Regions from separate parts of the Staphylococcus gallinarum genome, predicted to be linked through region 1. Evidence: riboswitches for the same ligand, from Rfam matches in the RefSeq annotation. Region 1 holds a riboswitch; each other region holds the start of a gene.
What was found. Region 1 has a riboswitch for thiamine pyrophosphate ahead of JN168_RS08065 (3-oxoacyl-ACP reductase). Riboswitches for the same ligand answer to the same signal wherever they lie in the genome.
Positions count from the first base shown of each region.

Region 2: linked by a shared signal. The riboswitch ahead of thiC (phosphomethylpyrimidine synthase ThiC) and the one ahead of JN168_RS08065 (3-oxoacyl-ACP reductase) in region 1 are both predicted to bind thiamine pyrophosphate.
Region 3: linked by a shared signal. The riboswitch ahead of tenA (thiaminase II) and the one ahead of JN168_RS08065 (3-oxoacyl-ACP reductase) in region 1 are both predicted to bind thiamine pyrophosphate.
Region 4: linked by a shared signal. The riboswitch ahead of JN168_RS00755 (thiamine phosphate synthase) and the one ahead of JN168_RS08065 (3-oxoacyl-ACP reductase) in region 1 are both predicted to bind thiamine pyrophosphate.

Region 1 is NZ_CP069082.1:1,723,068-1,730,850, reverse strand. Features, by position in the region: gene ftsY (signal recognition particle-docking protein FtsY) at 1-1,083, shown strand, start outside; gene JN168_RS08080 (putative DNA-binding protein) at 1,070-1,405, shown strand; gene ffh (signal recognition particle protein) at 1,444-2,811, shown strand; gene JN168_RS08070 (LLM class flavin-dependent oxidoreductase) at 3,185-4,486, opposite strand; gene JN168_RS08065 (3-oxoacyl-ACP reductase) at 4,509-5,261, opposite strand; TPP riboswitch at 5,371-5,472, opposite strand; gene rpsP (30S ribosomal protein S16) at 5,692-5,958, shown strand; gene rimM (ribosome maturation factor RimM) at 6,351-6,857, shown strand; gene trmD (tRNA (guanosine(37)-N1)-methyltransferase TrmD) at 6,857-7,594, shown strand; gene rplS (50S ribosomal protein L19) at 7,698-7,783, shown strand, end outside.
Region 2 is NZ_CP069082.1:490,747-498,529, reverse strand. Features, by position in the region: gene srtA (class A sortase SrtA) at 97-672, opposite strand; gene JN168_RS02055 (GNAT family N-acetyltransferase) at 965-1,474, shown strand; gene thiC (phosphomethylpyrimidine synthase ThiC) at 1,811-3,547, opposite strand; TPP riboswitch at 3,654-3,754, opposite strand; gene JN168_RS02045 (phosphatase PAP2 family protein) at 3,903-4,805, opposite strand; gene JN168_RS02040 (haloacid dehalogenase type II) at 5,174-5,851, opposite strand; gene JN168_RS02035 (hypothetical protein) at 6,117-6,383, shown strand; gene JN168_RS02030 (helix-turn-helix domain-containing protein) at 6,959-7,783, shown strand, end outside.
Region 3 is NZ_CP069082.1:915,204-922,986, forward strand. Features, by position in the region: gene atpD (F0F1 ATP synthase subunit beta) at 1-223, shown strand, start outside; gene JN168_RS04105 (F0F1 ATP synthase subunit epsilon) at 243-650, shown strand; gene JN168_RS04110 (DUF1146 family protein) at 868-1,101, shown strand; gene murA (UDP-N-acetylglucosamine 1-carboxyvinyltransferase) at 1,213-2,478, shown strand; gene fabZ (3-hydroxyacyl-ACP dehydratase FabZ) at 2,530-2,970, shown strand; gene JN168_RS04125 (YwpF-like family protein) at 3,032-3,481, opposite strand; gene JN168_RS04130 (single-stranded DNA-binding protein) at 3,672-4,091, shown strand; gene JN168_RS04135 (transglycosylase family protein) at 4,546-5,229, shown strand; TPP riboswitch at 5,350-5,448, shown strand; gene tenA (thiaminase II) at 5,536-6,225, shown strand; gene thiD (bifunctional hydroxymethylpyrimidine kinase/phosphomethylpyrimidine kinase) at 6,218-7,039, shown strand; gene thiM (hydroxyethylthiazole kinase) at 7,032-7,783, shown strand, end outside.
Region 4 is NZ_CP069082.1:172,695-180,477, forward strand. Features, by position in the region: partial or broken gene JN168_RS00735 (hypothetical protein) at 60-146, shown strand; gene JN168_RS00740 (AEC family transporter) at 586-1,509, shown strand; gene JN168_RS00745 (antibiotic biosynthesis monooxygenase family protein) at 1,723-2,043, opposite strand; gene xylB (xylulokinase) at 2,222-3,712, shown strand; TPP riboswitch at 3,875-3,984, shown strand; gene JN168_RS00755 (thiamine phosphate synthase) at 4,059-4,643, shown strand; gene JN168_RS00760 (NAD(P)/FAD-dependent oxidoreductase) at 4,636-5,754, shown strand; gene thiS (sulfur carrier protein ThiS) at 5,738-5,938, shown strand; gene JN168_RS00770 (thiazole synthase) at 5,940-6,707, shown strand; gene JN168_RS00775 (ThiF family adenylyltransferase) at 6,707-7,705, shown strand.

The DNA.
Region 1 (7,783 bases):
GCAGACTTTGATGAAGATGGTTTGATTTCGATTGAAGACTTTGAAGAAATAGAAGCACAGCAATTAGGTGCTAAGTTTAGAGCTGGTTTAGAAAAATCTCGTGAAAATTTCCAAGCACAACTTAACAACTTAATCGCGCGTTACCGTAAAGTAGATGAAGACTTCTTTGAAGCATTAGAAGAAATGTTAATTACGGCAGATGTCGGATTTAATACTGTAATGCAATTAGTTGAAGAATTACGCGATGAAGCAAAGCGTAGAAATATCACTGAAACTGAAGATTTACGTGAAGTTATCGTTGAAAAAATTGTTGAAATTTATCATCAAGACGATGAACATTCAGAAGTCATGAATCTGGAAGATGGTAGATTGAATGTCATCTTAATGGTTGGTGTCAATGGTGTAGGTAAAACAACAACAATTGGTAAATTAGCACATCGATATCAAGCTGAAGGTAAAAAGGTAATGCTAGCCGCAGGTGATACGTTTAGAGCAGGTGCAATAGAGCAACTTAAGGTTTGGGGAGAGCGTGTTGGTGTAGAAGTGACGAGCCAAAGTGAAGGTTCAGATCCTGCTGCAGTGATGTATGATGCAATTAATGCAGCCAAAAGTAAGGGTGTCGATATCTTAATCTGTGATACAGCTGGACGTTTACAAAATAAATCCAACCTAATGAATGAGCTTGAAAAAGTTAAACGTGTCATTGGTCGTGCAGTACCTGATGCTCCTCATGAAGTCTTGTTGTGCTTAGATGCAACGACAGGTCAAAACGCACTTTCACAAGCTAAATCATTCAAAGAAGTTACAAACGTGACAGGTATTGTGCTAACGAAACTTGACGGAACTGCTAAAGGTGGTATTGTCTTAGCGATTAGAAATGAGCTCCACATACCTGTTAAATATGTTGGATTAGGTGAAAAATTAGATGATTTACAACCATTTAACCCAGAAAGTTATGTTTACGGCTTATTTGCAGACATGATTGAACAAAATGTAGAAGTGTCTGAAGATGGGGATAGTGAGTTGACGTCTGATCAACTTAACACTGGTTCAGTAGAAGGTCGATCAGATGAGCCAAAATAATGATTTAATTAAAACGATTAGAATGAATTACTTGTTTGATTTTTATCAAGCACTATTAACAAAGAAACAACGCAATTATCTCGAATTATTTTATTTGCAAGATTATTCGTTGAGTGAAATTGCTGATACGTTTGATGTGAGTCGACAAGCAGTGTATGATAATATTAGAAGAACTGGCGACCTAGTTGAAGATTATGAGACAAAGTTAGGTTTATATAAAAATTTTGAATTAAGACAAGAAATATACGAACAGATGAAATTAAATGTAAATGATTCTGAGAAGATTAAACAATATATACAAGCTTTGGAAGATTTAGAATAAGTATAAATTAATATAAAGCAAAAAGGAGGGTATTTGATATGGCATTTGAAGGATTATCCGATCGCTTGCAAGACACAATGCAAAAGATTCGAGGCAAAGGTAAAGTAACTGAAGCCGATATTAAGGTTATGATGCGAGAAGTGCGATTGGCGTTATTAGAAGCCGATGTTAACTTTAAAGTTGTTAAGGAATTTATCAAAACTGTATCAGATAGAGCTTTAGGATCAGATGTAATGAAGTCATTAACACCTGGTCAACAAGTAATCAAAATCGTACAAGAGGAACTGACTCAATTGATGGGTGGGGAAAACTCAACGATAACAATGGCAAATAAACCACCAACAGTAGTTATGATGGTAGGTTTACAAGGTGCAGGGAAAACAACTACAGCTGGTAAGTTAGCGTTATTAATGCGAAAGAAATATAATAAAAAACCATTGCTCGTAGCAGCTGATATCTATAGACCTGCAGCAATTGACCAATTGCAAACCGTTGGTAAGCAAATTGATATTCCTGTTTATAGTGAAGGAGATCAAGTTAAACCACAACAAATTGTCGAAAATGCAATTCAACATGCTAAAGCAGAGCATTTAGATTTTGTAATTATTGATACAGCTGGACGTTTACACGTTGATGAAGCGTTAATGCAAGAATTAACAGATGTTAAAGAAATTACGAAACCGAATGAAATTATGTTAGTTGTGGATGCCATGACAGGTCAAGACGCAGTAAATGTAGCGCAATCATTTGATGAGCAACTTGAATTAACAGGCGTAACACTGACTAAATTAGATGGTGATACACGTGGTGGGGCAGCACTCTCAATTCGTTCTGTAACTCAAAAACCTATTAAATTTGTGGGTATGAGTGAAAAATTAGATGGATTGGAACCATTCCATCCGGAAAGAATGGCTTCAAGAATACTTGGTATGGGTGATGTGCTAAGTTTAATTGAAAAGGCTCAACAAGATGTCGATGCTGATAAAGCTAAGGATCTTGAGAAGAAAATGCGCACTTCATCATTTACGCTTGAGGATTTCTTGGAACAATTAGACCAAGTCAAAAACCTGGGTCCGCTTGATGATATTATGAAAATGATTCCTGGAATGAACAAGATGAAAGGTATCAATAACTTAAATATGGATGAGAAACAGATCGACCATATTAAAGCGATTATTCAATCTATGACACCGGCTGAACGTAATGATCCAGATAGTTTAAATGTATCACGTAAGAAACGTATTGCTAAAGGTTCAGGACGTTCAGTACAAGAAGTGAACAGATTGATGAAACAATTTAATGATATGAAGAAAATGATGAAACAATTTTCTGGTGGCGGAAAAGGTAAAAAAGGTAAACGTAAGCAAATGGAGAATATGTTAAATGGTATGAACTTACCATTCTAATTCAATTTGCTTAGTAGTTTAGTCCTAGAAGATATTTAACCGTTTAACAATCAATAAAGTGCGATAAACAATGTTAGTGCTTGATGATAGTTGAATCCACTAACCTAATTCTGCAATATTACTATTAATTTGAAAAAGAGAAATCCCTTCAAGGTAATCAATGATTTGATAACTTTGAAGGGGTTTTTTATTTATGTTTTGTATTCATATTGCTGATTTATCTATGGAATTATTACTATTAATGTGAGTAATAAACTAATGGTTATCAAGAACAATAGTACACTTGTTATTGTAATGCTACTACATGTAATCATAGTTAATTATACTAATTGAATGCATTGTATTTCAATGTGTTAAAGTTACAGAAATATTTTTACAAAAGTCCAAGATTTTCTCTAAATGTAGTCCCTTCATATTCAATGCGATAAAGTCCTCGTTTTTGTAATTCAGGTACGATATAATCAACGAAATCTTCTAAACTATTAGGGAACACCGGTGGCATTAAGTTAAAACCGTCTGCAACACCAGCATTAAACCATTTTTCCATTTCGTCAACGATTTGAGTAGGTGTACCTATCAACGTTAAATGTCCGCCACCAGCGCTAAGGTAACCCAATAATTCACGCAGTGTAGGATTTTTATCATTGATAATTTCTAGTACAGTTTGGTAACGACCTTTGGGTCCTGTAAAGTTCTCTACAGGTGGTAATGGTGGAATAGGTTCGTCTAAATCCCAACTATGACAATCTTGGCGAATAAAGAACTTTAATTGATTTAATGCTGTATCAATGGCTAAGGACTCGTCCAATTGACGTTTTTTGGCGTAAGCTTCAGCATAAGTTTCTCCGACATAGGTAACTAAACCTGGATACACCTTTAAGCTGTTCGTTGGTTTTCCAACCGATGTTAATTTGTTATTTAATTTTTGGCGAAATGCTGTAGCTTGCTTTAGGTTCCAAGCGACTGCATAGACAGCATCTGCATACTTAGTTGCTAGTGTGATACCTTGATCTGAGGCACCAGCTTGCATTGCAATGGGTTTGCCTTGAGGACTTCCAGGTGTCGTTAGTGGTCCTTGGACATCGAAATAATGACCTTTAAAATGAATTGGCTGAATTGCATCAGCGTTGATTAAAGTATTTTCTGCTTTATTATGTAAGAAATCTGCCGTTGTCCACGAATCTAATAACAGATTCATGACTTGAGCGAATTCGTCTGCTTTTTCATAGCGCGTATCATGATCTGGTAGACGCTCCATACTGTGGTTTGCTGCTTCTAAATCAGTCATAGATGTTACTAAGTTCCAACCTGCACGTCCGTTACTCATATGATCAATACTTAAGAGTTGTCTAGCTGCTGTATATGGATTAGCAAAGGTACTGGAAATCGTTGCAACTAAGCCAACGTGTTGCGTAACTTGGGCTATTGCAGCTAAATTGACCAAAGGGTCAAACCAAAATGCGGGCATATCACTTGGTGATTGTGCTGGAAAAGATTGATTATCTGCAAAAAATATCGCATCAAATAATCCACGTTCTGCAATTTGAGCTAATGATTGATAATACGAGATATCTCCTATACGTTCAACACTTGAATTGCTCATACGCCAAGCCGCTTGATGATGACCGCATCCATAAATTAGTACACCGATGTTAAGTTGACGAGTTTGTGTCATAAGATGATTCATCCTCCATTTCTTAATTCATTGTTAATCCACCATCAACTGTAAAGTTCTGACCGGTTATCCCTTTAGCTTGATCAGAAATGAGGTAGCTTACCATATTTGCTACATCTTGAGGTGATGTGACTTGTCTTAATGGCGTGGTTTGAGCAATAAGATCAAATACTTCTTGTGTCGTCACTGCACTTGCGTCAGTCGTCTTTAGTAAACCACCAGATACAACATTTGCATTAATACCATATTGACCTAATTCAGCGGCGATATTTCGTGTGAATCCTATTAAACCTGCTTTTGCAGTGGTATATTCATGGTAAGGTACGACTGGATTTTGATAAAGGTTTGTACCAATCGAAACAATTGTTCCTGTTTCTCTTGTGATAAATTGTTTAATGACTGCTTGAGTCACATTGAATGCTCCTTTTAACGTGCCGTCGAGTTGTTGTTGATAGTCATCCCAACTTAAGTCTATAAATGCTTTTTGTGCAGTGGGATCAAATTTAAATCCTACAAGCGCATTATTTACCACCGCATCTATTTGCCCAAAATGTTCTGTTGCATGTGCAATCATTTCATCAACTTGGTTTCTATCAGTAATATCTGCTGGTAAAGCGATAGCCTGTGATTCACCAATTTCACGTACGAGTTGTTTAGCTAAGTCTTTACTTTTAAAATAATTTATAATTACATTATGACCTTGTGTAGCTAATGTTCTTGCTATCGTTGCACCTAACCCTCTGCTACTACCTGTGATTAAAATTGTTTTAGTCATATATTCACCTCATCATTGATTTATTAAATAAAAAAATACACAACCCTCTCTAGGAAAGTTGTGTATCAAAAAGTATATGAATACGTCAAAAAAGACTATCAGTTTCATTATCATATTGGTAACACTTTCCTACGCTAGTCTTAGCTAGATCAGGTTCGAAGGGTTTGAGTTTTGCTCATCTCAGTTTTAAAAAACACCCCTAGTGCATGCGTTATTTAATTTAACTTCAATGTATAGCTTTTAATAAACCATGTCAAGTTGTGCAAAAGTTTAAATTTAAATACAAATCAGGTGTATGACTAAAAGTCACAGTTTAAAAATATAGATTCAATATTGGTAAAGAAAAAACTCTTTACAAAGTACTACAGAACTGTTAATATTATTTCTTGTAGAAAATAAAAATATTAAGAACATAAAGGAGAGAATATAAATGGCAGTTAAATTACGTTTAACACGTTTAGGTTCAAAAAGAAATCCATTCTATCGTATTGTAGCAGCTGATGCTCGTGCGCCACGTGACGGTCGTAACATCGAACAAATCGGTACTTACAACCCTAACAATGTAAATGCACCAGAAGTTAAAATCGACGAAGAATTAGCATTAAAATGGTTATCACAAGGTGCAAAACCAACTGATACTGTACGTAACATCTTATCAAGAGAAGGTATCTTGAAAAAATTCGACGAACAAAAATAATAATAAATCGAACGTATTGATTTATTTTAAATATGTTAGAACTAGAAGGTTATAACATAGTCTAGAAGATGATTTTTACTTTTATCTAAAGTAGAAATCATCTTTTTTTATTGGTCAATATTGAATTTGAAGGCTAAACGGTAAATAGGGTGATTTAAGCCGTAATATTAAGCTTAGAAATAAAATACTTATTGCCTGAAATTAGCGGCTTGCTAATAAGAAATACTGTATTAGTTGTTCGAGTTACTTGAATAATTTTTATTTATTTTAGTAAACACTACTTCTATACGATAACGTATTACAGCTATCTCAATCCATGTTATAATGGATTACGAATTTTATTTAGTTTCATTACCTATGAAGATAGTTGTAATGATGACGGAGGAAAAATAATGAAAGTTGAAATTGGTAAATTTGTAAACACACATGGTGTTAAAGGTGAAATTAAGATTAAATCACATTCTGATTTTACAGATACTCGATTCCAACCGGGAGAATCTGTAATAATTCAAGCTGAGGGTAAAGAAGCAGAAACGTTTAAGATTAGTAGCCACAGAATGCATAAAGGCTTGCATATGCTTAAGTTTGAAGGAATTAATAATATTAATGATATAGAATATTTAAAGGGTGCAACATTATTACAAGAACGTGATCATGATGAGATAGAATTAGCCGAACATGAATATTTCTATTCAGATATAATAGGTTGTACTGTATTTGATGATGAAGGAACTGCAATTGGACGTGTGACAGAAATATTTGAAACTGGTGCTAACGATGTTTGGGTTGTTAAAGGTAATAAAGAATATCTTATTCCGTATATTGCTGATGTGGTTAAAGATGTCGATGTGGAAGGTAGAAGTATCACAATAACACCAATGGAAGGATTGTTAGATTAATGAAAATAGATTTTTTAACACTTTTTCCAGAAATGTTTGAGGGCGTTTTGAGTCATTCGATTTTAAAACGTGCTCAAGAGAAATCAGTGTTACAGGTAAATACTGTAAACTTTAGAAATTTTGCTGAAAATAAACATGGTCAAGTTGATGACTATCCATTTGGTGGTGGTCAAGGCATGGTATTGAAACCTGAACCTGTATTCAATGCAATGGAAAGTATTGATAAGACCCCAGACACACGTGTGGTTTTAATGTGTCCTCAAGGTCGTCCGTTTAACCAAGATATCGCGCAAGAATTAAGCGAAGCGGAGCATCTTGTATTTATTTGTGGTCACTATGAAGGGTATGATGAACGTATACGGCAACATTTAGTGACGGATGAAATTTCTATGGGTGACTATGTGCTTACTGGTGGTGAATTGCCAGCAATGGTCATGACTGATGCTATTGTACGATTGATACCAGGCGTGTTAGGAAATCAACAATCACATGAGGATGATTCATTTCAAGATGGCTTATTAGAGTTTCCACAATACACACGACCTCGAGACTATAAAGGATTAGGCGTACCTGACGTGTTAGTTTCTGGAAATCATGCGCATATTGATGCGTGGCGTCATGAACAAAAACTAATTAGAACCTACGAAAAACGACCGGATTTACTTGAAAGCTATCAGTTAACAGATAAAGACCGCGAGATTATTGAAAGATATAAAAAGCAATTGAAAAATGATTAGCGATATGCTAATATATTTTAAGTGTGCAATACACGAAAAATCACTATGATCCGCTGCTATATTTTGTCGAGGCAAGAACATAGGTTGAAGGAGAGAATAAATAATGAGTAATCACAAATTAATCGAAGCAGTAACACAATCACAATTACGCACAGATTTACCAACGTTCCGTCCAGGTGACACTTTACG
Region 2 (7,783 bases), 1.2 Mb from region 1:
ATAATACGAAATAATAAATAAAAAGGCACTCAGATAAATTGAATTCAATCATCTGAGTGCTATTTTTTGGAATTTGTATTCCAGACTCGTTATGCTTTATACTGCTTTAGCAATAAATATTTTGCGTTTTTCCCATTGTCCTGTCTTTTTATTATAATCATCACAAGTAATTAATGTAAGTTGGTGTTGCTTTGATTGTTGTTCATCTAGCACTTTCACATCACTAGGTTTCACATCATAAATTTTTGAGATTTTGTACTTTCGCTTATCCTTCCCAACTTTAAAGTTAACGACACTGCCTTTATGTGCTTTAGGTAAATTTGAAAATTGATACGTATCCGAGCCTTCGAAAGTATGACCAGCTATAGCTATATTTTGATCATTTAATGATTCGTCTGCTTCAACTAAACTAATGCCTCGATCTAATTGTTTCGGGGTAGCGGGCCCTGGAAATACTGGCGCTTTAATTTTAGCATCAGGCACTTCAATATAGCCTACCATTTTAGATTTATCTTTGGGAATCTCACCAGAAAATTGTTGTTTTTTATCGTATTCCGTTATTTTATCTTCATCGGCTTTCTTTGTTAAATAATTATCAATATGAGGCTTAGCTAAAAAGTAAATTGCAATTAAAATAAAAATGACACCAACTATCCTTAGTAGCTTATTCATTTCTTTTATACTCCTTTAATGTTAGCACTTATATTTCAGAATATAAGTATAGCACAATACATTTAGAATTGGACTAGTCCATATGTTATTTCGCATTCCAAATATTTAAATAAATGAGGAGAATTTTTACAACAATACATTGCAGAACTTAATAATTAAGTGTTAAATAGTATTAAATCACTCATCGTAAATATCTTGGTTTAACTAAGTGTTTCATATTAATTATGAATGCCATACTTTTATAACTGTGATAGTGATTTCTAATTTACTTTAATATAAGGTGGGATGCGCTATGATACGTCATGCTAAGCAATCAGATTTACCGAATATACTAGAAATATACAACGATGCGATCTTGAATACTACCGCTGTTTATACTTATAAACCTCAAACTTTGGCATCACGTGAAACTTGGTTTGAAAATAAACTTAATAAACAAGAGCCTGTTCTTGTATACGATGAAAGAGGTGAAGCGATAGCCTTCGCTACTTATGGTACATTTAGAGATTGGCCCGCTTATCAATATTCTATTGAACACTCTATTTATGTAAATAAACATCATAGAGGAAAAGGGATTGCATCACAATTGCTGGCTGAAATCATCCAAACTGCTCGTAATAATGGCTATAGAACACTTGTTGCAGGCATTGACGCTACGAATGATTATAGTATTTACTTGCATAAAAAATTTAAATTCAAACATTCTGGAACCATTCAAAATGTAGGTTATAAATTTGATAAATGGTTAGATTTAGCATTCTATCAATTAGATTTAAATCCTTCTCAAAGTACGAAACATTAATTTGTGCTATATACATTCAGACTTTTAGCTAGAAGATTTACTTTACAATATTTATATTATTATCTCACTTTCCTAAGATGCCGTCTCAGCCTCGGCCTTCAACTGACACTGCTTCCTTAGGAGTCTCGACCTAATACTTCTCAATATTTTATACCGCTATTATTATATAATTTATAATGCGCTGTGGTTATATTTGAGTAAAGCTCATTTTCTTTTGGGATCATAAAAAGCTCCCTTCAAAGTTTACGTTTTTCAGTAACTACTTTAAAGGGAGCATCACTTCATAGCATAGTTCTCTTATTTTAAGAATGGGAATTTTCGCCCAAAACTCTATCTCTAACGGTAAATCCTACTACCTTTTGAAACAAATTCTTCAGACTTTTGTTTCAATCCTTCTTCTTTTAAATCATTGTGCTTTCTTAAATCGTGAGAGATACGCATCGAACAGAATTTAGGCCCACACATACTGCAGAAATGGGCAACCTTTGCTGCTTCAGCAGGTAGTGTTTCATCATGATATGAACGTGCCTTATCAGGATCTAGCGACAGATTAAATTGATCGTACCATCTAAATTCAAATCGTGCTCTACTAATTTCATCATCTCTTTGTTGTGCTCCTTTGACACCTTTTGCCAAGTCAGCTGCATGTGCTGCAATCTTATACGTGACAACACCTTCTCTCACATCGTCTTTATTAGGTAATCCCAGATGCTCTTTTGGAGTAACATAACAAAGCATTGCTGTACCATAACTAGCAATTTGGGCTGCCCCGATTGCAGACGTAATATGGTCATAGGCTGGTGCAATATCTGTTGTTAATGGACCTAATGTGTAAAAAGGCGCTTCTTGACAATGGAAATCAGCTAAGTCTTGATTTTCCTTTATTTTATGCATCGGAACATGTCCTGGCCCTTCAATCATCACTTGTACGTCATATTCCCAAGCTATTGCAGTTAATTCCCCTAATGTCTTTAATTCCAGAATTTGGCTCTCATCATTTGCATCATATATTGACCCGGGTCTTAATCCATCTCCAAGAGAAATTGCAATATCATAACGGCTCATTATTTCACAAATTTCTTCAAAATGTGTATATAAAAAGCTTTCTTCATGATGCGCTAAACACCATTGTGCCATGATAGATCCACCTCTTGAAACAATACCAGTTAATCTATCCACTGTTGTCGGGACATAACGTAATAATACGCCTGCGTGTATCGTGAAGTAGTCAACGCCTTGTTCTGCTTGTTCAATTAAAGTATCGCGATAAATTTCCCAAGTTAAGTCCTTAGCAGAACCATCTACCTTTTCTAATGCTTGATAGATAGGCACAGTGCCAACAGGAACAGGGGAATTTCTCAATAGATATTCTCTCGTAGCATGGATATTTTTACCAGTAGATAAATCCATAATCGTATCTGCCCCCCAATGAATGCCCCAAACCAACTTTTCTATTTCAGCTTCTATAGAAGAACTGACTGCCGAATTACCAATATTAGCATTTATTTTCACTTGAAAGTTTTTACCTATAATCATTGGTTCTGATTCAGGGTGATTGACATTATTAGGAATAATCGCACGTCCTCGTGCAATTTCTGAACGCACATATTCAGGTGAGACATCTTCTCGTTTAGCTACAAATTTCATTTCTTTCGTGATAATACCTTGTTTCGCATAATGCATTTGTGTAACATTTTGTCCTGTTTTTGCCTTTTTCGGTTGATATTTAAATGGTGTCTCGACAAATTTTTTATGATTATTAGATTTAAATCCGTTATCCAGTGAGACAATTTTCCTACCTTCATATTCCAATGTATCATTTCTATCTTCTATCCATGGTGTTCTTAATTTGGGTATACCTTTTTGCACGTCAACTGTATAACTAGTATCATGATATGGACCTGCAGTGTCATAGACTAACACCGGTTTGTTAACCGTTGTTCCTTCTTCTGTTACTGTTGGTGAAAGTTGTATCTCTCTAAATGGAACTTGAATATCTGAATCTTCTCCACTCACCCAAATCCTTTGACTTGATGGAAATTGCTTTTTTAATTCTATTTTTTCTTGTTTCATAAAAAAAACTCCTTAGCATTTTATTATTGCTAGGAGACCTGGTCGAAAATCACATATTTAGTGAAGCGACAGTAAATAAAAATCTACTCTATAGACTTTCCATTTATACTGTACTTTTCTGCTTCCCTACGCTGGTACTAACCAGATCAGGTTCAAAGGGTTGAGACTAATGTCTCTTTCAGCTAACAAGCACCCCTAGCAATTCTTATTAAATTCTAAATTAAACTTAACACTAATAAAAAATAATTACAAATAAATTTGAAAATTAATATAAACATAATCTAATACAATAAGTACCTAGGATTCTGTTTAACAAACAGAATCCTAGGTACTTATATTAATGTTCTGTTCTATTTTAATGTAAGTGTTTTGCATTCCATTTATAAATCATATAATCTGCTGCTATCATCAATAAAGTAATTAATGTAAAGGCCATGGTTACATCGCCTAAGAAATGTGCACCAATACGTAAACGACTCACACACATGATAATAGTAAACATAAATGCAATAATAAACATACGCTTTTGGGCAACACGTGTTTTAAAGTAAAATGCCCAAAACATTAAATAAGCCGCATCAGTTGTATGACCAGATGGAAATGAACTGTGACCAGTATTACCATTGATTGTAAGCCAATTTGTAAAATGTGCGCCGTCATGACCAATTTCATAAGGTCTTGCTCGCCCCCATAATTCCTTCAAACTATCAATCGTTTCTAATCCTACTAATAATACAAAAAAGCTAACAAATGCAACGCGAACTAATCTTTCTATCTCTGTTTGAGTCACTTGTTGTAACCAAAATTTTGTAACAAATAATGTAATTAACATAAGTAAAATGAATGTGATTAAGAAACTTAGCCCCATTGGTAATGCATTACTGGTATCACCTTCATTACTAGCCACACCTAATGGCTTATGTCGTTCAATATTGTCCATTGTTGCAAAGATATATTTAAATGTTTCAGATACCAAAGTATTAGCTTTTATCAAAGTATAAATAAAAGATAAAAATAAAATGATATATTTAATCAATTTACTTTCAAACTTTGAAAACACATAAAAATTCAAAATAATCATTGAAAGAATCAAAATAACAGTTGGCGGAAAAAGACCTAAATCTTGAAATACTGTCCCAAAGATTGAATTTTGATTCATAAAATGTTTAGATACTGGCAAATCAATAAATAAAGCGAGTACTAAAATAATGCAAAATACAGGTAATGCAATTGCTGTGAACCTTTTTGAAATAACCATGATGCCCTCCTAATTAATATCTTTTAATAATAATTTTAATAACTATTTTATTATTCATGAATTTTATTACTGCTTAACCATACCCATTTTATGCTTATGTATGTTTGAATTAACTAAAATTTTCATGATCTTTGTAGAGATAACTGCAATCTTTTTATATTATTGGAAGCCTAAATTCCATAGTGAAATTCTAAATGTGACATAACTGTTAGGTCACAATATCATTTATTCATGATATATTATTTGTGTAGCGAATATAGTTTTTTTAATTTTAAAGTTCTCCTTATTTTTATAAGCATATTTAGCTTCGCTAAATATAAAAAAAGCAGTAAATTCATGTCGACTTAAACATGAATTTTACTGCTTTTTTATTTATGATTTAACTCTAGCCATTTCACCATTTCGCTCACATTACTTACCGTTATCGTTGGTGTTGGACCGTTTACATCAAACTTTTTATTTGTTCGATTTACCCAAGCTGTATCAAATCCAAAGTTACTAGCACCAGTAATATCCCATGAGTTTGAAGAGACAAATAATATATCTTCTCTATTCATATGATAATACTCTAATACAAGTGCATAACTTGCAGCACTCGGTTTATATTGTTTAATTTCATTAACACTAATAAGTGTGTCGATATAACCACCTAGTTCTGAATTATCTATGAGTGGCATTAACATATTATCATTACCATTTGATAGTATACCTACATCAATATTTTTATCTCTTAAATTGGCTAATGATTTAGGTATCTCCTTGTAATAATTTAAATTAAAAAACGCTTCAAACAATCTATTAATATCTTCTCTATTATATTGAATATCATAAACATTTAAAGTATGTCGTAGTGAGTCTTTCGTCAATTCATCAAAAGGGATATATCTTTGCATAACCTGCCTCATAAACATATGTCTTAATTGAGTCTTTTGCCATAACTTAGTAATCTTTGTTGCAGTATCTTCATCAAACTCAATCATTTCATTTTTTAATGAATCCATATCAAACAAAGTACCATACACATCAAAAATAATAGCCTTATACATACTTTCCCTCCTCTGCAACTCCATAAAAATGAAACTTACTTATTATTTTACACAATAAACACACATTCAAAACAATTTAGAATTAAATTTGTTTACGAATCTTGTAATTTTAGTTAATTTATTATCAATAAATATTATATTTGTTCGACAACCACTCTGTATACCACCTAATTATTGATTGTAAATTTTATGTAAATTATATTAAACCAAGCTTTAAATCATTGATTAGTTGGCAATATAAAAGTAAGAGAGGAGGCTGGTTGTTATGAGAAAAATATTTTTCGTCGATTTGTTTAACCTCTTTATTATTACGCTCGGATACATGACGCTTATCTCATTAACGCTACTTGCATTTGATCTTTTTGAAATTAAAACAACCGGTTCAGTATTTTTAGAAGGCTTAAGTTCTATTACAATTTTTAAAATTTATAGCAATTCCATCTTCAATGGTCTATTTACTCTATTCTTAGTCATTACGATTATTTTATTTCTTTACAAAGCATATGATCTATATAGAAAAGACAGCAAATAAATCTTATTATAAGTTTTCTCATTCGTTTAATCTGACAATTCGTGTACCCTTAATAGCAAACAGCTCAGTTAAAGCCCAGAATAAATTAAATAACAAAATAATTGTATATTGTATTAGAAGATTATTAGTTATATAATATTGTGTGAGGATGTATTTTATGTGTTATAAACGGCTATTTAACTTGCCATCTATCATCATAGTTATATTCCATTCCCAGAATTAAACTTTATGCACCCATTTAAACAAAGTAAATAACACAACATTCTCAGTATAACTTCGTTCCTATGGACGAAAATAATAAGAGATCTAAAGTCACTTTCAGGCAGTGTTTTTAGATCTCTTTTTTTATCTTTTAACATATTAATGCTAAGATTATACGTTTATTACTACACCACTTCAAATTATTATTAATTTACTTACAATTTTTGAAAAATTCTCCGCAAAAGTGCTATTTATTAATTTATATCGTCACTTTAATAATAATGTGGGATTATCATTCTTTTTTCTTATTACAGATGTACAATGATTTTATTACTATTAACTGATAGTTCTAATTTCTGACTTAGGTGGTATTTATGATTAGCTCATTAACTGTAAGAAAAGATTATTCAACTGAATTTACGCGCTGCATAAACCAAATTATTATACTACTTCCATTAAATAAACCATGTAAGGTTAATTTAAATGGGATTATTTTGTCCGTTGATAATGGATTAATTATAAATAATTCAGATTTATATCAAATGATTAAATTAGATGATGTTGTCGAATTAAAGATTCCACTTCCCATATTTTTTGAACAAGAGCAATTTTTATCCAATTGTTATTTTGATTTTGCACAAATTCGTAATACTGATCAATTCAGAACTTTGGTATTACAAATTTTATATAATGAAGCCTATTTGACCAATGGTCAGTTACATTACGTAGCAGACATTGTTGATTTTTTGTTAAAGGAAGCCAAAGTCACATTACATACTACTTATGTACCTACTTTACGAACCAAAAATTTACTGGCACAAAAATTAATTCGCTACGTTAATTTAAATATACATGAGCATTTAACTACACAAGATGTCTCAAAAAAATTCTTCATTTCACAATCATATATTTCTATTATGTTCTCAAGAATGCTCAATATAAATTTTAAGTTTTATGTATCATCCTTAAAAGTCGCATTATCCTTGTATGATTTAGTACAACATAGTAAATCTATACATGAGACTGCAACACATTTTAGCTTTACTAATGTGAGTACCTATTCAAAGCATTTTAAAAATTTTGTTCATATGCCTCCAAAAAAATTTATTTATCACTATCGTAGTATGAAAGGCGATCACCCTGTCAAAATTCATACAGACGTTGAATATATTTCGAAATATTTATCTCAACTAAAACAG
Region 3 (7,783 bases), 810 kb from region 1:
TGAACGCGCACGTCGTATTCAATTCTTCTTATCACAAAACTTCCATGTAGCTGAACAATTTACTGGTCAAAAGGGATCTTATGTACCAGTGAAGAAAACTGTAGAAGACTTCAAAGCAATCCTTGATGGTAAATACGATCATATTCCTGAAGATGCGTTCCGTTTAGTCGGTGGCATGGAAGATGTAATCGCAAAAGCAAAAGATATGGGTGTTGAAGTTTAAAAATTAGGAGGTATGGATAGTGAGTAATACATTAAGCCTTAATATTGTCACTCCTAATGGTTCTGTTTACGACCGAGACGATGTAACGCTAGCAGTTTTGCAAACAACTGCTGGTGACATCGGGGTTATGTATGGACATATACCTACAGTTGCAGCGCTAGAAATTGGCTATGCCAAAATTAACTTTGATGGCGGTTCAGAATATATTGCAGTGAGTGAAGGTTTTGTCGAGGTTAGACAAGATAAGTTATCTATTATTGTTCAAACTGCAGAACCTGCAAATGATATAGATGTATCAAGAGCTGAACAAGCTAAATCTAAAGCAGAGTCGCATTTAAACGATAGCAATGGTAATAGTGACATTAATAGAGCCAAACGTGCACTAGAACGCGCAAATAACCGTATTCGTGTTGCTAACTTACAATAGTTTTATGAAATTGAAGTTCCTTAATTTTAAGGAGCTTCATTTTTTTTGGTGAAATTGTACATGTTAATCTATTTAAAAATGAGTAAACTACTTTAAATTCGGGAAAAATAATATAGTGTAATTTAATCGTGTATCTAATTTACTGCTTAAGTATCTTTTCAAGCTTATTTCATGTAAAATAAGTAGATAGTGAATTGAATAGTGAGGTGCAGAAATTATGGAATACATGGCACAATTTTCAATAGTTCACCTAATCTTGCATGTTATTTGTATTTGTATTGCTTATTGGGCTTTAAACGCCGTGAGATTAGATCAGTTTTTTAAAAAGGGGTATCCCTTACAAATTCAAATCTGTATGATATTTTTAGCTATTTTATTAGGTACTGCTGTAAGTAATTTTCTTGTAGATTTATTACAATTTTCAACACAAATAAAATATTTGGCACAATAGTTCAAATGCTTGTACCTTTTTTAAAATACTAGATATAATGATTTGGAAGAATCATGAATTAAATAAAATTAGATGAAAATATTTATAAGTAGTAAAGTGGAGGATTTTAAGATGGATAAGATAGAAATTAAAGGTGGAAATAGATTAACAGGGGAAGTTAAGGTATCTGGTGCAAAAAACGCGGTATTACCTATACTAACTGCATCATTACTAGCATCTGATGGTGAAAGTAAATTATTAAATGTTCCTGCACTAAGTGACGTTGAAACAATTAATAACGTACTTTCAACATTAAATGCTGAAGTATCTTATAACAAAGAAGAAGATGCTGTAACAGTTGATGCAACGAAACAGTTAAATGAAGAAGCGCCATATGAATACGTAAGTAAGATGCGTGCAAGCATCTTAGTAATGGGACCATTATTAGCGAGATTAGGACATGCTAAAGTAGCACTTCCTGGTGGCTGTGCAATTGGTTCAAGACCTATTGAGCAACATATCAAGGGCTTTGAAGAACTAGGTGCAGAAATTCATATGGATGGTGGTTTCATTTATGCGACTACTAAAGATGGTTTGAAAGGTACAACAATCCATTTAGATTTTCCTAGTGTAGGTGCTACTCAAAATATTATTATGGCTGCATCACTTGCAGAAGGTAAGACTGTGCTTGAAAATGTTGCACGTGAACCTGAAATCGTCGATCTTGCTAATTACATTAATGAAATGGGAGGAAATGTAATTGGCGCAGGAACTGACACGATTACGATTCACGGCGTTGAGAAATTACATGGAGTAGAACATTCAATTATTCCAGATAGAATCGAAGCAGGTACATTGATTATTGCTGGTGCAATTACACGTGGTGACATTATTGTTCATGGTGCAATTAAAGAACATATGACAAGCTTACTATATAAGTTAGAAGAAATGGGTGTGGAATTAGAATATAACGGTGATTCTATACATGTTAAAGCAGAAGGTGAGTTAAAACCTGTAGATATTAAGACACTTCCGCATCCAGGATTCCCTACTGATATGCAATCACAAATGATGGCATTACTGTTGACTGCTGAAGGTCATAAAGTAGTTACAGAAACAGTATTTGAAAACAGATTTATGCATGTTGCAGAATTTAAACGTATGAATGCACGTATTACTGTAGAAGGTAGAAGTGCTAAAATAGAAGGTAAGAGTCAACTTCAAGGTGCTCAAGTTAAAGCAACAGACTTACGTGCAGCTGCAGCACTTATCTTAGCTGGTTTAGTTGCAGACGGTGTAACACAAGTTACAGAATTAAAGCACTTAGATAGAGGATATGTTGATTTACATGGTAAACTTAATGGATTAGGTGCAGATATTAAACGTACCCAAGACTAATCATAGTACGATATGAAACAGCAATGAATATTGAGTTGGAGGAAATAAGTCATGGAAACAATTTTTGATTACAATCAAATTAAGGAAATCATCCCACATAGACAACCATTTTTATTGATTGATCGTGTTGTCGAATATGAAGAAGGTCAACGTTGCGTAGCGATAAAGCAAGTTTCAGGAAACGAACCATTTTTCCAAGGACATTTTCCAGAATATGCGGTAATGCCTGGTGTATTGATAACTGAGGCTTTGGCTCAAACAGGTGCCGTCGCAATGTTAAACAATGAAGCCAATAAAGGAAAGTTAGCTTTGTTTGCAGGTATCGATAAATGCAGATTTAAAAAGCAAGTAACTCCTGGAGACACTTTAAAATTAGAAGTGGAAATTACGAAGATGAAAGGGCCAATTGGTAAAGGTAATGCTAAAGCAACTGTAGATGGACAAGTTGCATGTAGCTGTGAACTAACATTTGCCCTACAAGATAGTAAATAATAAAAATAACCGTAAAAGTTTTATGTATGTAAATACTATAACTTTTACGGTTATTTTATTTTTATTCTTTTTCAAACTTTTCATCTTTTAATCGAGGTTTAGATTGCATCATTCTATTAAATGATTTCTTGAGTTCTTCTCCAGATAATCCTTCATCGATTAATTGTTCTAATAAGCTTTCAGCATAAACTTGTCTCAATGTATAAATATGACATTCAAAAACTACCGAAATCGACTGTGCTTGTTCCAATTTACTAATATGTTTTATCGTGGCATCAAACAATGCAGGATCATTGGCTGGACGTGTAATAACTACACGGATATCTAGTAGTGTTTCATCGTCCATATATTTTTTCATTGTTTCATAATGAAAATCTGAAATGACGATTTCAAGCAACCAGCCAGTGCCACTACTCTCTTTATTGATAATGACACCATCATCTAATTCGTATTCAGTTACACCACCATTTTCTGATACAATTTGAAATCGAACGGCTTTAAAGGTCTTCATCGTCTTCACATCCAATTATAATTTTTAAAATCTACGATATTTCTATTTATAGTAGTATTATAACGTAATTTTAATTGAGAAAGGTAATATTTATAAAAATGTGATGAATCTACTCTTAATATATGTATATAATTGTGTTTTGACTATAAAGACCGCTTTGCATATGATAAGGCTATGAAGGAGGTGACACATGATTAATAACATTGTCATTGTCGGTAGACTGACAAAGGACCCACAAATATATGAGAAGGAGGGAAAGAAATTAGCTACGTTCTGTGTAGCTGTTAATCGGAGTTACAAAGACAAAGACCAGAATACCATTTGTGATTATTTATATTGTAAAGCATTCGGTAAACTAGCTCATAATATTGAACACTATATCAACCAAGGTTCACTAGTCGGCGTTACTGGCCAGTTACAATCTAGTAAATATGAGAAAGAAGGTCAGACACATTTTGTATCTGAAATATTTGTCGAATCAATTAAGTTCATGTCTAAACGTGCTACGAAAGAAAGTACATCACTTTATGAAACTATCCCACTAGATGCGCAACAACAATTAACCGAACAATCTGAAATAGCAAACAATAAATTATTTGAAATTGTTTAATACATCCACTTTATAACAAATAATCCCTTTTATAATCCATTCAAATTAATATACATTTAATCCTACTATTCATTATACTTTTCAGGCTATTCTTCTCTAATGATTGAAATTGAGAAGGATAGCTTTTGTCATGTTGAAAATAAAGATAATCACATTCAAATAGAGTGTAATAACACACCAAAAAACACTGTTGTGACAGTTTTTATTGACTGAATAGTCAGATAAATTACAATAATATTACGCAGTTAATAACAATCACAAACGCTTAAAAGCTTTCATAGCAATCTAAAACAGTTTAAATTCAAAAAATATATAATTTTTTTGATGTAACTAGGATGTAAAAAAGACTGTTGTTTTTTTATTTCTCTGTAACCTACAGGTATGTTTTGAATGTTATAGTTGCTTTAGCAAATTAATCATAAAACTAATTACCTTATAGGAGGAATTTTTAGAAATGAAAAAGACAGTAATTGCATCAACATTAGCAGTAGGTTTAGGAGTAACAGGCGTTGCAGCAGGAAATTCAGCAGACGCTTCAGAACAAGGTGTTAATAAAGCTGAGTTAGCGCAATTAGCTCAATCAAATCCACAACAATTAAATGAATCTCCAGTACATGAAGGTTCATATAACTATAACTTTAACTTAAACGGTGTCAACTATAACTTTGAATCAAATGGTGAAACATGGTCATGGAGTTATGGCGAAGGCGCTTCAAATAATAATTCTGGTTCAACTGAAGTTGAACAACCACAACAACAAACAACTACACAAACTGAACAACCAGCTCAAGAAGCAGCACCACAAACTGAACAAACACAACAACCACAACAAGAAGCAACAACACAACAAGCTTCAACACAACAAAGTTCAAGTAGTGAAGAATCAACTGGTTCATCAGTAAATGTAAATAGTCATTTACAACAAATCGCACAACGTGAATCAGGTGGCGATCTTAAAGCTGTAAACCCATCAACAGGTGCAGCAGGTAAATATCAATTCTTACAAAGCACTTGGGATTCAGTAGCTCCTGATGAGTACAAAGGCGTATCTCCAACAGAAGCTCCAGAATCAGTTCAAGACGCAGCAGCAGTTAAATTATATAATACAGCTGGTGCTTCACAATGGGTAACTGCATAATATATATGAAATAAGTTATTTTAAGCTCACTCCAGACTAGGGGTGAGCTTATTTTGTGAATTGGACTTTATTGCAATGTTATAAACATTTTGTTATGTTTAAATAAATATAAAGATTAAAAAATACTACTAGGGGAGCCAAATGGCTGAGATGAATAAATTCAGACCCTTACAACCTGATTTGGTTAGTACCAACGTAGGAAAGTAGTGCAATTTATAGTAGGTCATGTTTTGTTACGACTTCTATAGATTTACTACATTCCTATTGTTGGAATGTAGTTTTTTTTATTATAGGAGGACTTTGATTTTGTTATTTTCAGAAGAATTAAAAAAAGCAGCAGCACCTATTTTAAATGACATATATGATGATCCATTTATCCAAGACATGCTCCATGGAGAGTTGTCGTACGAGGCGACAAAATTTTATTTAAGAGCAGATGCGTCTTATTTGAAGGAATTTGCGAATATATATGCATTGTTGATACCAAAAATGCCTGAATTGACAGATGTTAAGTTCTTAGTTGAACAAATTCAATTTATAGTAGATGGTGAAGTTGAAGCACACGAAATTCTTGCGGATTATGTGCAAGCTCCATATGATGAAATCGTTAAAGAAAAGGTTTGGCCCCCAAGTGGAGACCATTATATAAAACATATGTATTATTATGCCTTTGCTAAAGAAAATGCAGCATATACAATAGCTGCTATGGCACCTTGCCCATATGTATATCAAGTGATTGCTAATAGAGCACTTCAAGATCCAGAATTAAATACAGATTCAATTTTAAAACAATGGTTTGACTTTTACAGTACTGAAATGGATGAATTGGTTAAAGTCTTTGATGATTTAATGAATAAATTAACAGCACATGTTAGTAAAGATGAACGAAATGAAATTAAAGAATCATTTTTACAAAGTACGATACATGAAAAAAACTTTTTTGCAATGTCTTATAATCAAGAGGCATGGTCATTTGGAGGAGATAAAGATGAATAAACCTAAAATAGCTTTGACAATAGCAGGTACTGATCCTACAGGCGGAGCAGGTGTTATGGCTGACTTGAAATCATTTCATGCATGTGGTGTTTATGGTATGGCGACAATAACAAGTATTGTTGCTCAAAATACAAAAGGCGTACAACATATTCATAATTTAGAAACAGAATGGTTAAAAGAACAATTAGAAAGTGTCTTTGATGATGAATTGCCTCAAGCTATAAAGACAGGGATGATTGCATCTAAAGAAATGATGGAGTTAATTGCACAATATTTACAAGCATATCCAGAAATTCCATATGTCATAGATCCAGTGATGCTTGCAAAAAGTGGAGATGCCTTAATGGATGACGAAGCAAAAGCAGATTTACAGAATATCTTATTACCATATGCCACTGTTGCAACGCCAAATATCCCGGAAGCAGAGGAAATTGTTGGATTTAAGATTAATTCTGAAGCAGATATATATAAAGCAGGAAAGTTATTTATCGAAGAAATTGGAAGTAAAGGTGTTGTGATAAAAGGTGGACATTCTACAGATTTAACGACTGCTAAAGATTACTTGTTTACCACGGAAGACGTTTTTACGTTCGATTCACCTCGTTATGAAACAAAGCATACACATGGTACAGGTTGTACATTTTCAGCAGTTATTACAGCAGAATTAGCCAAAGGCAAATCAATTTATGCTGCTGTGCAAAAAGCTAAAAACTTTATAGCGTTAAGTATTAAACATACACCAGAAATCGGACAAGGTAGAGGACCAGTAAATCACTTTGCATATATGAAAGAAGTGGGGTTAGATGATGAATAATTTAGATAAGATAAAAACCATGCAGCCATTAATTATTTGTTATACCAATGGCGTTGTTAAACATTTTACTGCAAATGGCTTACTGAGTTTAGGGGCAAGTCCGGCAATGAGTGAAGCACCTGAAGAAGCGACAGAAATGTTATCCGTTGCACAAGCATTATTAATCAATATTGGCACAATTACTAAAGATAGAGCGAAAGATATGTTAGAAATTGCTAAAATTGCAAATAAAGTTGGTACACCTGTGATATTTGATCCAGTTGCAGTTGGTGCATCTGATTTTAGAAAACAGTTCTGTAAGCAATTTATAGAGGAAATTGATATCGCAGTCATTAAAGGTAATGCTTCTGAAGTACTAACACTAATCGATGATGAAACAACGATGAAAGGTACAGATAGTGATGTGAATTTAGATGCAATAGATATCGCACGTAAAGCACTTGATCAATTACAAACAGCGATTGTAATTACAGGTAAAGAAGATATTATAGCGCAGGATAACAAAGTGATTCAATTGTCAAATGGTTCTTCATTACTGACACGTATAACTGGTGCGGGTTGTTTATTAGGTGCTATTGTAGGGGCCTTTTTAACTGAAAAGGGAAAGGTACAAATACAGCAATTAGAAGAAGCGGTTGCTATTTATAATATTGCAGCTGAAGCAGCGGAACAACTGGCAGGTCATCAAGGACCGGCCTCATTTATGACAGCATTACTAGACGCGTTATATCATATTTCGTATGA
Region 4 (7,783 bases), 1.3 Mb from region 1:
GACTGTAGCGTCACTTTTATATTGATCATTACACAGTTTTAAATGAGGTGAGACAAATGATGGTATTAGTAATGCTATCACCCCTTCTAGTAGTTGGTTTTATAGTGATGGCAATTTTAGAAGAGAAAAAAAGAAACCGTAAGAAATAATTTATGGTAAATATATAAATGAAATGCTGCATTTAGAAACTGATATCAGTTTTTTAGATGCAGTTTTTTTATTGATTATACTGTTACTTAGTATATCTATTACTTTGACAGTAATCACCAAGCTTATAATAAATTAAAGGTTAACTAGTGGAGCTTGATGGTTATCATGAGGAGGTAACACTGAGGGTTGTCTAACGTGAGACATGCGAGATGCTAAATAAATGTTGCTATATCAATGTTTTAGAGTTATGAGAAATGAATGATAATGTCGATACATTATTTAGTAAATGTTTTACATGAAACATTTTTCAAATTATTGAGAAGTAGTATGTATATATTAATTGGTTTTGTCCGGTCAAATTTATGGTTATTAGGTTCCCTTTTTATTACAAACGTAACTATCTCATGTATAATTTTAAGCAAAGGGGGTTATGTTGTGAGTGAAATGTTATATATTTTAGAAACGGTATTATTGCCTATTTTTATTATGATAATTTTAGGATTTATACTGCAGCATAAATTTGATTTAGATTTAAACACTTTAGCAAAGTTAAATATTTATGTCTTTGTACCTGGATTTATTTTTGTTAAATTCTATAAGACCCACTTTGCTTTGAGTTTATTATTTTACATAGTTGTATTTTTTGTATTATACATAATTGTTTTATATATCATTGGGCGATTACTTGCTAAATTTTCAAAAGGTGACAAAGGGGAAGTAACTACTTTGACTAACAGTGTGCTCTTTTTTAATTCTGGAAATTATGGTGTCCCGGTAAATGATCTTGTATTTAAAGGGGATCCATTAGCAATGTCTGTTCAGGTATTGGTGTTATCCATGCAAAATATCTTTACCTTTTCATACGGTGTGTTCGCAATTCAATCATTGCGTATCGGAAAGTTAAAGGCACTATTGGGTTACTTTAAAATGCCTGTACTTTATGCCTTATTATTGGCAATCATCTTGAATTATACGCATGTTCCCATCCCTAAATTTATCTGGACACCTGCAAATTACGTGGCAGACGCTATGATCGCGATTGCTTTGTTGATGTTAGGTGCACAAATTGCGAGAATTAAATTTAGCTTTAAATGGTCTGCAGCATATGCCTTTATTTTTGTAAGACTAGTAATTGGACCAATTATTGCCTGGGGAATTATTGAATTGATGGGACTTGAGGGTGTGATTGCTCAAGCGTTATTCATCACTTCTGCGATGCCAACGTCTGTCAATAGTTCTGTGATTGCCCAAGAATATGATAATCACCCAGAGTTAGCAGCTGAAATTGTCTTTTTATCCACGTTATTAAGTTCTGTGACAGTTGTTGTGGTCATCTACTGCTCAAAGTTATTATTTTAAACCGAATTAATAAACTCATATGTAGTGAATTTATGCTGAATATGCAGTGTTCAAGAAATACTTAAGCATAATCTAACATAGGAATATGTACGAAAAAATGGAGTAGTATCAGTAAATCGATTTGTCCAATCGACATCTGTACTGCTCCATTTCTTTATATCTAAAGCATATGTTTAAGTACAACTTTAGATATTATATTAAAAAGCTATAAATTTAAAATTCTACAACAGAATATTGCTTTAATACTTTTTTGAATGGACTTGGTTCACTTTCGCCGCTTTTAATTTTTTTATTCATTTCTTTATGTTCTTCGACGTGTTCAGGTCTTGCTACCCAAGTTTGGAAATCTTTTTTCTCTTGCCACTTACTAACAATGACATATTCAACTTCATCAGCCTTTGATTTCGTCCACACTTCAGCATCAATGAGCCCTTTAACGTTGTCGTTTAATTCAGCTAAATTCTTTTTGGCTTTATTGTATAATCTATCTTCATTTTCTTTATTTGTAGAAAATGCGACTTCTGTAATAAACATGTATTTCCTCCTAAAGTTAAATATTTATTAATGCTAGCACTTTTAAATTTTTTTCTCTAGTAATTTTAATTGAATTTGATTTTTTATTTAAACGTGTTATAAATATGTCGTATAAAAAATTAAAACGTATAACATGCTATTTTTTATCAAAAAAATACTTTGAAAAGGGACGATGCGCATGATTGATGCAGTATTAGGAATTGATATAGGCACTGGTTCTGTAAAGGTTATAGCTGTAAGTAGGCAAGGAAAGGTCATACAAACTGTGAGCGAACATTTAAAAATGATTCAACCTCAAGCAGGATATAATGAACAACGACCTGATGATTGGGTAAGTGCGACGATTCAGTGTATTAAAAAAATACTACAAGATCCGGAAATGGCGAATGTTAAGGTACATGGCATATCATTATCTGGTCAAATGCACAGTCTTGTAATACTTGATCAACACAATCAACCTATTCGTAATGCAATCTTATGGAACGATACTAGAACGACTGAACAATGCGTAGAAATAAGGCAGAAATTGGGGGACTATGTGTTAGAAAATCCTGTTTTAGAAGGGTTTACGTTAACGAAATTATTATGGATTAAAGCAAATGAACCTGAAAACTGGGCGCAAATTGCTACATTTTTATTACCCAAAGACTATGTTAGATATAAATTGACGGGCAATCTTCATATGGAGTATTCGGATGCATCGAGCACTCTGCTCTTAGATCCTGTGCTAGAAACGTGGTCGGAAGAATTGGCCACGCACTTTACTGTAGATCACATACTTCCGAACCTGGTGGCATCAGAGGATTTTGTTGGCTATGTAACTCCAGAATTAGCTCGGAAATTAGGGTTGAAAGAGGATGTAGCTGTCTTTGCTGGTGGAGGAGATAATGCTTGTGGTGCCTTAGGGGCAGGTGTTATCAAAGACGAACAAACATTATGTAGTATTGGAACTTCTGGTGTTGTATTAAGTTGTGATAGTAATGCAAAGACTCATTATCGACATAATTTGCATTTTTTCAAACATGTTATCCCTAATCAATCCTATGTGATGGGTGTCACACTTGCTGCGGGTGATAGTCTCAATTGGTTGCGTAGTAATATCTTGTATGATGTATCATATGAGCAAATTTTTAAAGAGGCAAATGCATCGGATATAGGGAGTAATGGTTTGTTATTTGCGCCTTATTTATCAGGCGAACGGACACCCCATGGAGATTCGAGTATACGTGGTAGCTTTATCGGGCTCAGTGCATTGCACACTAGGGGTGATATGGCACGTGCAGTAATAGAGGGTATCACCTATTCCTTGTATGAGTCCATTTGTCTATTAAGAGCAAAGGGTAAGGCAATATCAGAGGTGGTGGCCATTGGTGGAGGCGCTAAAAATGATTTCTGGTTACAACTGCAAGCAGATATGTTTAATGCTAAGGTAAAGCGATTGAAGTATGAGGAAGGGCCATGTATGGGAGCGGCTATACTCGCGATTAAAGGTCTAAATTGGTATAACAATTTAGATGCTATCATGGAGTCATTTATCTGTTTTGAGCAAGTATTCTATCCGAATCAGAACAGCCACGAACAATATCAACAATACTTTGAGGTGTATAAAAAAATATATACACAAACGCGTGAATTGACTTCAAGTTTGTTGTCATTATCAAAAAAATAAAAATTTGTTGCTTGAAAATTAAATTTGAAAACTATAGCATAGAGTTAACTTATAATTTATCAAGTGAATTAAGTTGAACTTGAAAATAAATACATAATGAGTTAAGTTTAAATTAATTATATATGTCATTTACATGTGACGTATGCAAGTTTAAAATTTCATAGAAACCACTGGAAGTGCCTTTATTAAAGGCTGAGACCGATGTAGTGACATAGGGATTCCTTGAACCTGATCCAGTTTGTACTGGCGTAGGAAAGTGGCGTTATAAACAATTAGTATTCGTTCATTCAACGTTATTTTTCTACACAGAAAAATAACGTTTTTTTATTTATTAGAGGTGAAAGGCATGTTTGTAGCGATAACAGCAGATAAATATTTAGCAAGAAAGGATATAATGCATTATTTAGCTATTGAAGCACATATTGATTATTTGATTGTTAGAACTCCAATGTCATCAGACGAATTGGTTGATTGGATTAATATGTTGCTACAGTATCAATTTCCTAAAGAAAAAGTAATTATTCATGAAAATATAGATGTTTTAAATCGTTGTGCTTTAACCGCGATTCATTTTAAAGAATATAATAATCAAGATTTATTTTTTAAGCAGCGCTTTCCACATATTCAGGTGAGCAAGTCAACGCACCATAGTAGAATGGTTGCTGAGGCAGCGCAACGTGGTTTAGATTTTGTCTTGTTTAGTCATATCTTTGAAACGAAATCCAAGCCAGGCATAGCACCACGGACAACTGACGAAATTAATGCGGCATTGCAATATGATATTCCAGTGGTCGCGTTAGGTGGCATTAATCATCGAACAATTGCTCAGTTGCCAAATGGCTTTGATGGTATTGCAGGCATCTCACTTTTTGAAAAAGATAATGTTGCACATTTAGAGCAATTGAAGGAGGTGTGGCATGCATATGTATGATGTCATCATTATTGGTTCGGGTGTTATGGGCATGTCGATAGCGAGAGCATTGAGTGAACATTCGGTCCATGTAGCTATAATTGATCGAGATATACCTGGCATGCATGCCTCGTATAAGGCTGGTGGGATGTTAGGTGCACAAAATGAATTTACTCAAGAATCAGCGCTCTATCATATCGCGCGTAAATCACAACAAATGTTTCCAACACTAGCAAGTGAATTATTGGATGAAGTCGCTTTAGATATTGAATATTTAAACAGTGGCTTAATTAAAATAAACGCCTCGAAAGCTGATGCGCATGACATTCAATTGCAGTATCAATTTTTAAAGCAATATAATGACCAGATTGAGTTGCTAACGGATTCAAGATTATGTGAATTGACCAACGCTAAGGTTATGAACAATGGCAAACAAGCGATGTATATACCGGACGATCATCAAGTCAATGCTAATCGATATACGAAAGCACTGCTTGAGTCTATAAAAAGGCGGAACGTGGAACGTTGTTATCATACGGAAGTGCATCATATTGAATCACTTAAACAAGGTTACAAAGTGAAGACACAGAATGGTTCGTTTTATGGTAAAAAGGTTATCGTCGCTGGTGGTGCATGGAGTGGTAGGTTAGTGTCACCCCACTTACAATCGCATAATGTTACAGGTGTCAAAGGTGAAGCGTTACTCGTAGAACACCCAACATTGAATTTGAATACAACGTTATTTATGACGAATGGTTGCTATATCATTCCAAAGTTACAACACCGTTACATGATTGGTGCTACAAGTTACTTTGATGATTACTCTGTCGGAGTGTCGTCGGTAGGAAGAGATTGGCTCTTACATCAAGCATCGACTATTGTACCTCAATTAAAAGATAGTCAGATGCTACATGAATGGTCCGGAATACGACCTTATAGTAAAGAAGAACGTCCAGTTATGGATGAGGTGGCGCAAGATTTGTTTGTTATCACAGGGCATTATCGCAATGGAATCTTATTATCGCCATATATTGGTGCTTTGATGTGTGAATGGTTATTAACTGGGCAACGTCCAGAAGATTTACAAGATTTTAGAATTGAGAGGAGTGTTGACAATGCAATGCATTATTAACGGTGACAGCTTTAAATTTAGCAAAGAGTTAAATATTCAAGAATTGATTCAAGAAATGGGATTAGATGAAAATCGAATCATCGTTGAACACAATGAAGAATTGATTCAACGACAACAGTTTCCTGTTCAAGTGGTAAGAGATCAAGATTGTTTAGAATTATTAGAGTTTGTAGGAGGCGGATAGGATGATTGAAATTGGTAAATTCAAATTAAATTCGAGACTATTATTAGGTACTGGCAAATTTGAGAATGAGGATATACAACAACAATCGATACAAGCATCAGAAACTGAGGTGTTAACATTTGCAGTACGTCGAATGAACCTTTATGACAAAGATTTACCTAACCCACTTGCTCAAGTAGATTTATCAAATTTTGTGACCTTCCCTAATACTGCAGGAGCAAAAACTGCACAAGAAGCGGTACGTATTGCTGAAATTGCGAATCATGCTGGTGTATGTGACATGATTAAAGTTGAGGTGATTGGAGATGATGAAACACTGTTACCTGATCCAATTGAGACTTATGAAGCTTGTAAAATATTATTGGAAAAAGGTTATACAGTATGCCCATATATTTCTAATGATGTCGTGTTAGCTAAACGATTAGAGGAATTAGGTGTCCATGCGATTATGCCGTTAGCTTCTCCAATAGGAACGGGTAGAGGCATTAACAACCCATTGAATTTAAGATATATAATAGAACGTACAAATGTACCGGTGATTGTAGATGCTGGGATTGGTTCTCCAAAAGATGCTTGTCATGCAATGGAACTAGGCGCTGATGCAATCTTATTAAATACGGCGATATCAAGTGCAGAAGATCCAGTTAAAATGGCAGAAGCGATGAAGTTAGGTATCAATGCGGGTAGATTGAGCTTTGAAGCTGGAAGAATTCCAGTGAAATATACAGCACAAGCGTCTAGTCCGACTGAAGGAATTGGATTTTTATAATGAAAAGATACCAACGTCAAGCGATTTATGCACCATTTGGTAAACATGGGCAAAGTCGACTTGAAAACACTCATATCATGATACTTGGTGCAGGTGCGTTGGGGAGTCACTGTGCGGAAATATTAACTCGGATGGGTGCAGGCAGTCTAACCATCATTGATATGGATGTCGTTGAAACATCCAACCTACATCGTCAAGCGATATTTGATGAAATGGATGCTGAACAATTGCAACCAAAAGTAATTGCCCTTGAAAATAAATTAAAGTTGATTAATAGTAATGTGAAAATCACTGCGCTATATCAAGAGCTCACTAATAACAATATTGAAAATTTATTAAAGACGTATCAACCGGATATCGTAATTGATGGAATGGATAACTTTACAATGCGCTTTCTTATTAATGAAGCATGTCATAAATGCCAAATACCTTGGATATATGGAGCGGCAGTGGGAAGTAAAGGTTCAGTGTATGCCATTGACTATACGGGACCTTGCTTTAAATGTTTATTAGAGACCGTTCCTCAAACAGGAGAGAGTTGTGCAATCAATGGTGTATTGCCACCAGTTATTTATCAGGTTGCTAGTATGGAGGTTTCTGAACTATTGAGGTGGCTATCTGGTCATGGCTTTTCTAAAAAGTTAATCACGATGGATAGCTTTACTATTGATGTGAAGACATTAAATATTAGTGGGTTAAAGCAGCATCAGTGCCCAGTCTGTGAACGACAACACTATGAATATTTAAATCAGCCAAGGACCAAACACGTTGAAAAGCAATGTGGGAATACCTATCTATTGCGTTTCAACCCTTCAGTGTTTAATTATGCAACGCTCTTACCTACTACAATTGTTAAGCAAAATGACTTTGCTAAGTTGATGACCTATCAAGGTTATCAAATGACATTATTTAAAGATGGTAGAATGAACGTTTACGGTTTAGACGAAGAAGCGGATGCACAACAACTTTTCCTTACTTTGAATAAAAGCGTTAAATAATCTATTAAATGATCGTAATCATAAAATCGAATAGGCATTAAACACTAAAAAGACTAAACTCTACTGCTAATTTCCTAT